One region of the Pseudoalteromonas sp. MB41 genome, then DNA from elsewhere that is predicted to be linked to it. Evidence: predicted binding sites of a transcription regulator. Region 1 holds the regulator's gene; the other holds the start of a gene.

Region 1 (3,427 bases):
TGCGCTAAGTAAACTGAGCGATGTTGTCCACCTGTGCAGCCAATCGCAATGGTTAAATAACTGCGATTATTTCGCTCTAGGTGAGGGAGCCATGTTTGTACAAAGGTTTGAATTTGCCATGTAAACTTTTGCACTATGCTGTGACTAGCAAGGTAATCTTTTACTGGTTGGTCTAAGCCTGTCAGTGGTTTTAGATCCGGTTCCCAGTGTGGATTCGGTAAAAAGCGAGCATCAAATACGTAATCAGCTTCTTTTGGAATGCCGTGCTTAAAGCCAAACGACATAAAAGTAATAATGAGCTTTTTGTCTTTTTTACCCAGTATTTTTTCGCGAATAGATTCGGCAAGCTGATGCACGCTGAGATCGGTCGTATCAATCATAAAATCGGCACGGGTGATCAATACATCCAGTAATACTTTTTCTTGTTTAATCGCTAAATCAAGCGGCAGCGAGTCAATCGATAATGGGTGTAAGCGGCGTGTTTCAGAGAACCGTTTGATCAGTGTTTGATCATCACTATCTAAATAAAACAACGTGGGTTTTGCAAAGCCCGGTAAATACTCAAGAATATCGTTAAATTCTTGCTGTTCTTTCGGCAGGTTACGCACATCGATACTTACAGCAATTTTGTCGTAATTATCTGACACACTGCGTACTAACGAAGGAAGTAGGTTTACAGGAATATTATCAACGCAGTAATAGCCTAAGTCTTCAAGTACTCGTAAAGCGACCGATTTACCTGAACCAGAGCGACCGCTGATAATAATTAATTCCATTTATGCCTCTGATGCAATGACTTTAAACAGATCACTATCTGTTTTAGCACTGCGTAGCTGTTTACAAAATTCTTTGTCTTTAAGTCTATCAGCAATTGTTGATAAGGTCTTTAGATGAAGTTGACAGTCACCATCTGGTACGATGAGTGCGACAAAAATATCCACTGGACGATTATCAATTGCGTCAAAATTTATAGGTGACTCACTCACAATTACAAATGCGTGTGGCTGATCTGCACCGCTCATACGACCATGTGGAATCGCAATACCTCGGCCAATACCCGTGCTGCCCAATTTTTCTCTGTTCAATAGGGCATTGAGTATATCTTGCTGAGATAAATGAGGGAGCTGCTCATGAGCCAGTTCGCTGATAAATTCGAGAATTCTTTTTTTGCTATTAAAAAGGACCGCAGCTTTGCTGCAGTCCTGGTTAGTAAGTGAACTAAGTTTCATAATTTAGTGTCGAGCTAATTTCTCTTTGTGTTTAATTACTTGACGATCAAGTTTATCGATTAACGAGTCGATGGCTGCATACATATCTTGGTGTTCAGTAGAGGCAAATAACTCGCCTCCGTTTACATGTAAAGTTGCTTCTGCTTTTTGGCTTAGTTTTTCTACATCTAGAATGACATGAACATTATTAATGTGGTCAAAATGCCTTTCTAGTTTCGCAAACTTGGTGTTTACATAGTCTCTTAATGAATCTGTGATTTCTACATGACGACCAGTTAAATTTAGTTGCATAAGCATTTTCCTTCTATGTAAAACGTCTAAATCAGACTCTTACGCTGATTCGACGGAGGTATTGCTAGAGACTCTCGATATTTTGCTATTGTCCGTCTAGCTACTTTAATTCCTTGCTCAGCCAATATATCTGCAATTTTGCTATCACTCAATGGTTTAGCTGTGTTTTCTGCGGCGATTAGCTTTTTGATTAAAGCGCGAATTGCCGTAGATGAACACTCACCCCCATTTTCAGTGCTTACATGGCTGGAGAAGAAATATTTCAACTCAAAAATTCCCCGCGGGGTATGCATGTATTTTTGTGTTGTTACTCGCGAAATTGTTGATTCATGCATTTCGACCATTTCCGCGACATCATTTAATACCATGGGTTTCATGGCCTCAGGACCATGTTCAAAGAAAGCCTGTTGTTGTTGAACAATACAGTTAGTCACTTTTAATAACGTGTCATTACGGCTTTCTAAGCTTTTAATAAACCATTTTGCTTCTTGTAAATGAGAGCGAATAAATTGGCTATCACTGCTTGATTTTACAGAACGTGACATCGCCGCATAGTGGCTATTCACTCTGATTTTCGGCATGCAGTCTGGGTTTAGTTCAACTACCCAACGGCCTTTTATTTTTTTTACGGATACATCGGGTATCACGTATTCAGATTCTTCTCTAACAATTGTATCCGCAGGCTTTGGATTTAAGCTGTGGATCAATGTCATGACTTCTTTCAGCTCACTTTCTTTAAGCTTAGTCTTTTTCATCAAAGTGCGATAGTCACGACTCGCTAATAATTCAATATGTTCTGATAACACCATTTTAGTTTCAGCTAAATAGGGGGTGTCAACATCGAATTGGCGTAATTGAATACACAAACATTCTTGTAAACTACGTGCGCCAATACCGACAGGATCGAATAATTGGATTCTTTTTAGGACAGCTTCGACTTCATCAAGTTCGATTTCTTCTTCATCGTTATTTTGATTGAAGCTTTCAACAATGTCTTCGCAGCTTACGGTTAAAATACCCGAATCATCAATTGCCTCAACAATCGCAACGGCAATCGCTTCGTCTGTTGGGCTGAATGGAGTCAGTTGTAACTGCCACATTAGGTATTCGTGGAGAGTTTCGGTTGATGCGCCTTGGTAAATTGATTCATCTTCAGGCATTGGACCTGAGGAACTTGATGGGGCAGCACTCATGTACTCATCCCACGTAACATCCATTGCTAAGTCGTCACTTACGGTGTCTTTGTTGAGGGCATCACTGCTTTCTTGCTCGTACTCGCTCGCAGCTTCGTCAGCCGACGCGCTTAGTTGGGTATCGTCAGATTCGGCTTTTTGCTCGTTCTTGCCAATACTCTCTTCTGCATAATCTGCTTCTTCAACTTCAAGCAAAGGGTTAGAGTCTAACGCTTCTTGAATTTCTTGCTGGAGATCCAATGTACTGAGCTGCAACAAACGGATAGCCTGTTGCAGTTGTGGAGTCATTGTAAGTTGCTGGCCCATGCGCAGCTGTAATGATTGCCTCATGTATCCCTAACAATCCTTTTTAGTCTTATCAAACAATAGCACGATGCCGTTAACTATTTATTTGATTTATTGTCATTGTTATAAGTCTAGCAGATGCTCTAGTCGGTGGCGTATTTAAAGCCTGAATTGCTCGCCTAGATACACATCGCGTACAGTTTGGTCGGCTAACACATGTTCAGGTGTACCTGATGCAATTAGCTCCCCATGAGAAACAATGTAGGCTTTTTCACAAACATCAAGGGTTTCTCTCACATTGTGGTCAGTAATTAATACACCAATACCACGATTTTTTAAGTGCTCGATAATTTTCTTTATATCTAACACTGAAATAGGATCAACACCAGCAAAAGGCTCATCGAGCAAAATAAATTTAGGGTCAGCGGC
Region 2 (3,427 bases), on a different contig from region 1:
TTGGGTATTTTTAGGTAGCTCAATTCGGCCTGACTTGGGCAGTAGACCTAAGGATATGGGCGCTTCTTGCCCTTTTAAAATCATCCATAACTCATAATCTTTGTCTGTGCGTGGTATAAGTGCTGTCGATGCTTTAATTGCAAGGCTATCGTCTTGGACATCAATAAACCAAAGTGCAGATTCGGCTTGATTCTTAAAAAGTGCAATTTGTTGCGCTTGCGATGTAACCGACTCATGAGGCTGCCAAATAATAAGCGCAAGGACAATGCTCGCAGCGGTGGCAATAAGTGACCATGCTTGTAGTATCGTTGAGCGTGGCTTTTTGGTTTTTAATTGCAAAGGGACAACGTTGGGGTCGATACGACTGGCAATTTTTTCCCATACGGCTTCATCGGGTGGCACAGACTCAATTGAACTTGCTAAGTTATTGAGATGTTGCTCCCACATCCATGTTGCTTCTCTTGCACGGGTAGAGGTTAACATTAAACGAGCAAAACGGTCGCGAGCGGGGCCTCTTAATGTCCCAAGAACATACTCGGCTGCTAACATATCAATAAGTGTTTGGTTTTCATAATTCATAACGTTAGGCACCTTTGTAGTTGTTGTAACCCACGTCTGATCCAGCTTTTAACTGTACCAAGAGGGGATGCAATGTGATCAACAAGCTCGTGATGAGTCAACCCTTTATAATAAGCCAAGTGAATTACTTGTCTTTGCTGTGGATCAAGTTGTTCGATACAGTCGACCAACTTTGAATCATCTTCGTAAGCAACTTGAATAGACGTTAAATCTTCTTGTTCTTGCTCATCAGTTAAGCTCTGTTCTTTACGCACTTTGTGGTGGCGTAATAAATCGAGGCAACGGTATCTGACTATGCTTATCATCCATGACATAACTGCCCCTTTTGATACTTGATAGTCACTGGCATTGTGCCAAATTTTTACAAAGGCATCTTGCAATACTTCTTCAGCCTGAGCCCGATTACCCAGCATTTTTAAGCTAATGGCAAATAACTTAGCGCTAGTTGATTTGTACAAACTTGCGAAGGCATTTTTGTCACCTTTCGCTGTTGCACTCAGTAACGCTAATAGTTGATCGTTGTCCATAAAGTTCCTGTTTTTCTTGTTGTATAGAAGTAACGGTTTACTCACCGGTTTAGATGCACGAAACATTATTTTTAGAAAAAAGGATGTGAAATCAATGTTAACCCACCTCTTTTCTATTAATTAGGTTAGCAGGGATGTGCTTATTGGCAAATTTATAGGTTTCAAGTTATTCATAATGTGTAAGTTATTCATATGTTATTGAAAAAATGTCCTAAACTTATTTATATATAAATAGTAAATCTGCTAAGTTATTGATTTAAGGTATATCAAAAGGCGTGGTGTACTTTAAACTCTGGAGTGAAACTTGCTATGTATAAATAATTACAATAACAAGGAGTGATTATGTGGGCAGCATCAACCTATTTAGTTTTAGCCGTAGCGTTTATTATTGCTGCGTTGCGTGTAGATACGGTGTACTTTGCGCTATTTTTTTATTGGACAGCGCTTTCATTATTATTAGTGAGCGCGGCTTATTTTTTTGATATCGCGCGAATATTCCGTAAACGTGAAAATGGCATTATTCCCATGTATATACGGTGGGCGTTTATTCCATTTTTACTTGGCGCACAACTTTATAACGCGTGGTCTAGAAAACACGATAAAGTGCCGCCACTTCAACAAATAAACGAGCATTTGTTTTTGGCTTGTCGATTATTTCCATCTGACATAGACAGTATGAAAGAAATGGGGATCACAGCCGTTTTAGATGTAACCTGTGAGTTTGATGGCTTAGAATGGTCGTCTACTCAAGAAAATATCCGTTATCTAAATATTCCAGTACTTGATCACAGCGTGCCAACCCGCGCACAATTAAATCAAGCCATTAATTGGATACATCATCAGATTAAAGAAGACAGACGCGTTGTAGTGCATTGTGCATTAGGACGTGGTCGTTCCGTATTTGTCATGGCTGCTTATTTATTGAGTCAAAACAAAGATGCAGATGTGCACACGATACTTGAGCAAATTAAAGAAACACGTGAGACTGCAAATCTTAATAAACGTCAATTACGTCATTTAATAAGACGTCATAAAGCCGGTGATTTATTAATTAAAAATAAAGCTGTACTTATTGCTAACCCTGTATCGGGCACGAAATTATGGGAATCTAAAAATAAACAAATTACCGCCCGTTTATCACAGTACTACGATTTAACAGTACACACGACAACGGCCGAAATTAGTGGCATTGATTTAGCAAAAGAGGCCATTAAATCACAGCCCGATGTAATCATTGCATGTGGGGGAGATGGCACTGTGACAGAGGTTGCAAGTGTGTTAGTTGATACCCCCTGTAAATTAGGGATCATTCCATTAGGTACAGCAAATGCGTTAGCGCATGTTTTAATGGGCATTCGGTCAAAAATAATTCCTGTCGAACAAGCCTGTGAGCTCATTATTGAAGGGCAGGCGAGTCGTATTGATACCGCACTGTGTAATGGCGAACGTATGCTATTGCTTGTAGGGATAGGTTTTGAGCAAAAGATGATAGAAAAAGCGCATCGTGATGCAAAAAATGAATCGGGGCAATTGGCCTATTTACAAGGTTTTTGGCACGCGCTCGGCGAGCATGAAGCTCAAGATTACACCGTAAAACTTGATAACAATGAACCGCAGTCAATTCATACCACAAGCCTGATTATCGCCAACGCAGCACCATTCACCACCTTGTTAGCGCAATCAGCAGGGCAGCCCGACCATAAAGATGGGTTACTAGATGTTAATTGGCTTACCCCAAGTGCAGACTCGAAAGCCAGTACCTTGAGTATTGCTGAGTTGGTTTTTTCGAGCATTACTCAGACAAGTTTTGCAATTAACAGCCATCACACAAATGCTATGCGTGTCTGTGTTACGGCAGAAAATGAATTAAGCTATGTAATTGATGGCGAAGTGAAAACAGCTGATGAAATCGTTGTAGAAATATCACCGAAATCGCTTTCGGTGATAATGGCAGAAGAATAATTATTTTTTAATGCTTTTCCACTGGAAAGTTGCCATATCGTCCTCTTGGGTATTGAAAAACGTATCGACATAAAGTTGCTCTACTTTTTCACGTGCCCAGGGCGTTTTACGTAAAAATTTTAAACTTGATTTTACACTGGGATCATTTTGAAAGCAGCGAACATCGACATGCGCAGCGAGGCCTTCCCAGCCAAATTTTTCTTGTAGCTTAGTGACGATATCGGCAAGTTTTACGCCATGCAAAGGATTATTAGGTTGATTATCCATACTAAATCTTAGGTTACTTATTACCGCGCAATAGTAACCTATCTCGTCACTAGATGCTAATTGACACGAATTGTTTTCGCCTGCTTAGGGTA

Evidence for each region. Region 1 encodes sigma-54, which starts transcription at its own class of promoters, with help from an activator protein. Its sites were predicted from a motif close to GTTGGCACGNNNNTNGNNT; they were not measured.
Region 2: LPA49_RS08075 (diacylglycerol kinase family protein) is a predicted target of sigma-54. The motif match lies at 1,249-1,267, and genes of this name have one in related genera.

What each region holds. Positions count from the first base shown of each region.
Region 1 is NZ_JAJJZF010000013.1:35,223-38,649, reverse strand. It holds gene rapZ (RNase adapter RapZ) at 1-776, opposite strand, end outside; gene ptsN (PTS IIA-like nitrogen regulatory protein PtsN) at 777-1,229, opposite strand; gene hpf (ribosome hibernation promoting factor) at 1,233-1,520, opposite strand; gene LPA49_RS13300 (RNA polymerase factor sigma-54) at 1,547-3,043, opposite strand; gene lptB (LPS export ABC transporter ATP-binding protein) at 3,158-3,427, opposite strand, start outside.
Region 2 is NZ_JAJJZF010000005.1:122,634-126,060, forward strand. It holds gene LPA49_RS08065 (anti-sigma factor) at 1-579, opposite strand, end outside; gene LPA49_RS08070 (sigma-70 family RNA polymerase sigma factor) at 576-1,106, opposite strand; gene LPA49_RS08075 (diacylglycerol kinase family protein) at 1,449-3,068, shown strand; gene LPA49_RS08080 (VF530 family DNA-binding protein) at 3,069-3,335, opposite strand; gene LPA49_RS08085 (DUF1496 domain-containing protein) at 3,392-3,427, opposite strand, start outside.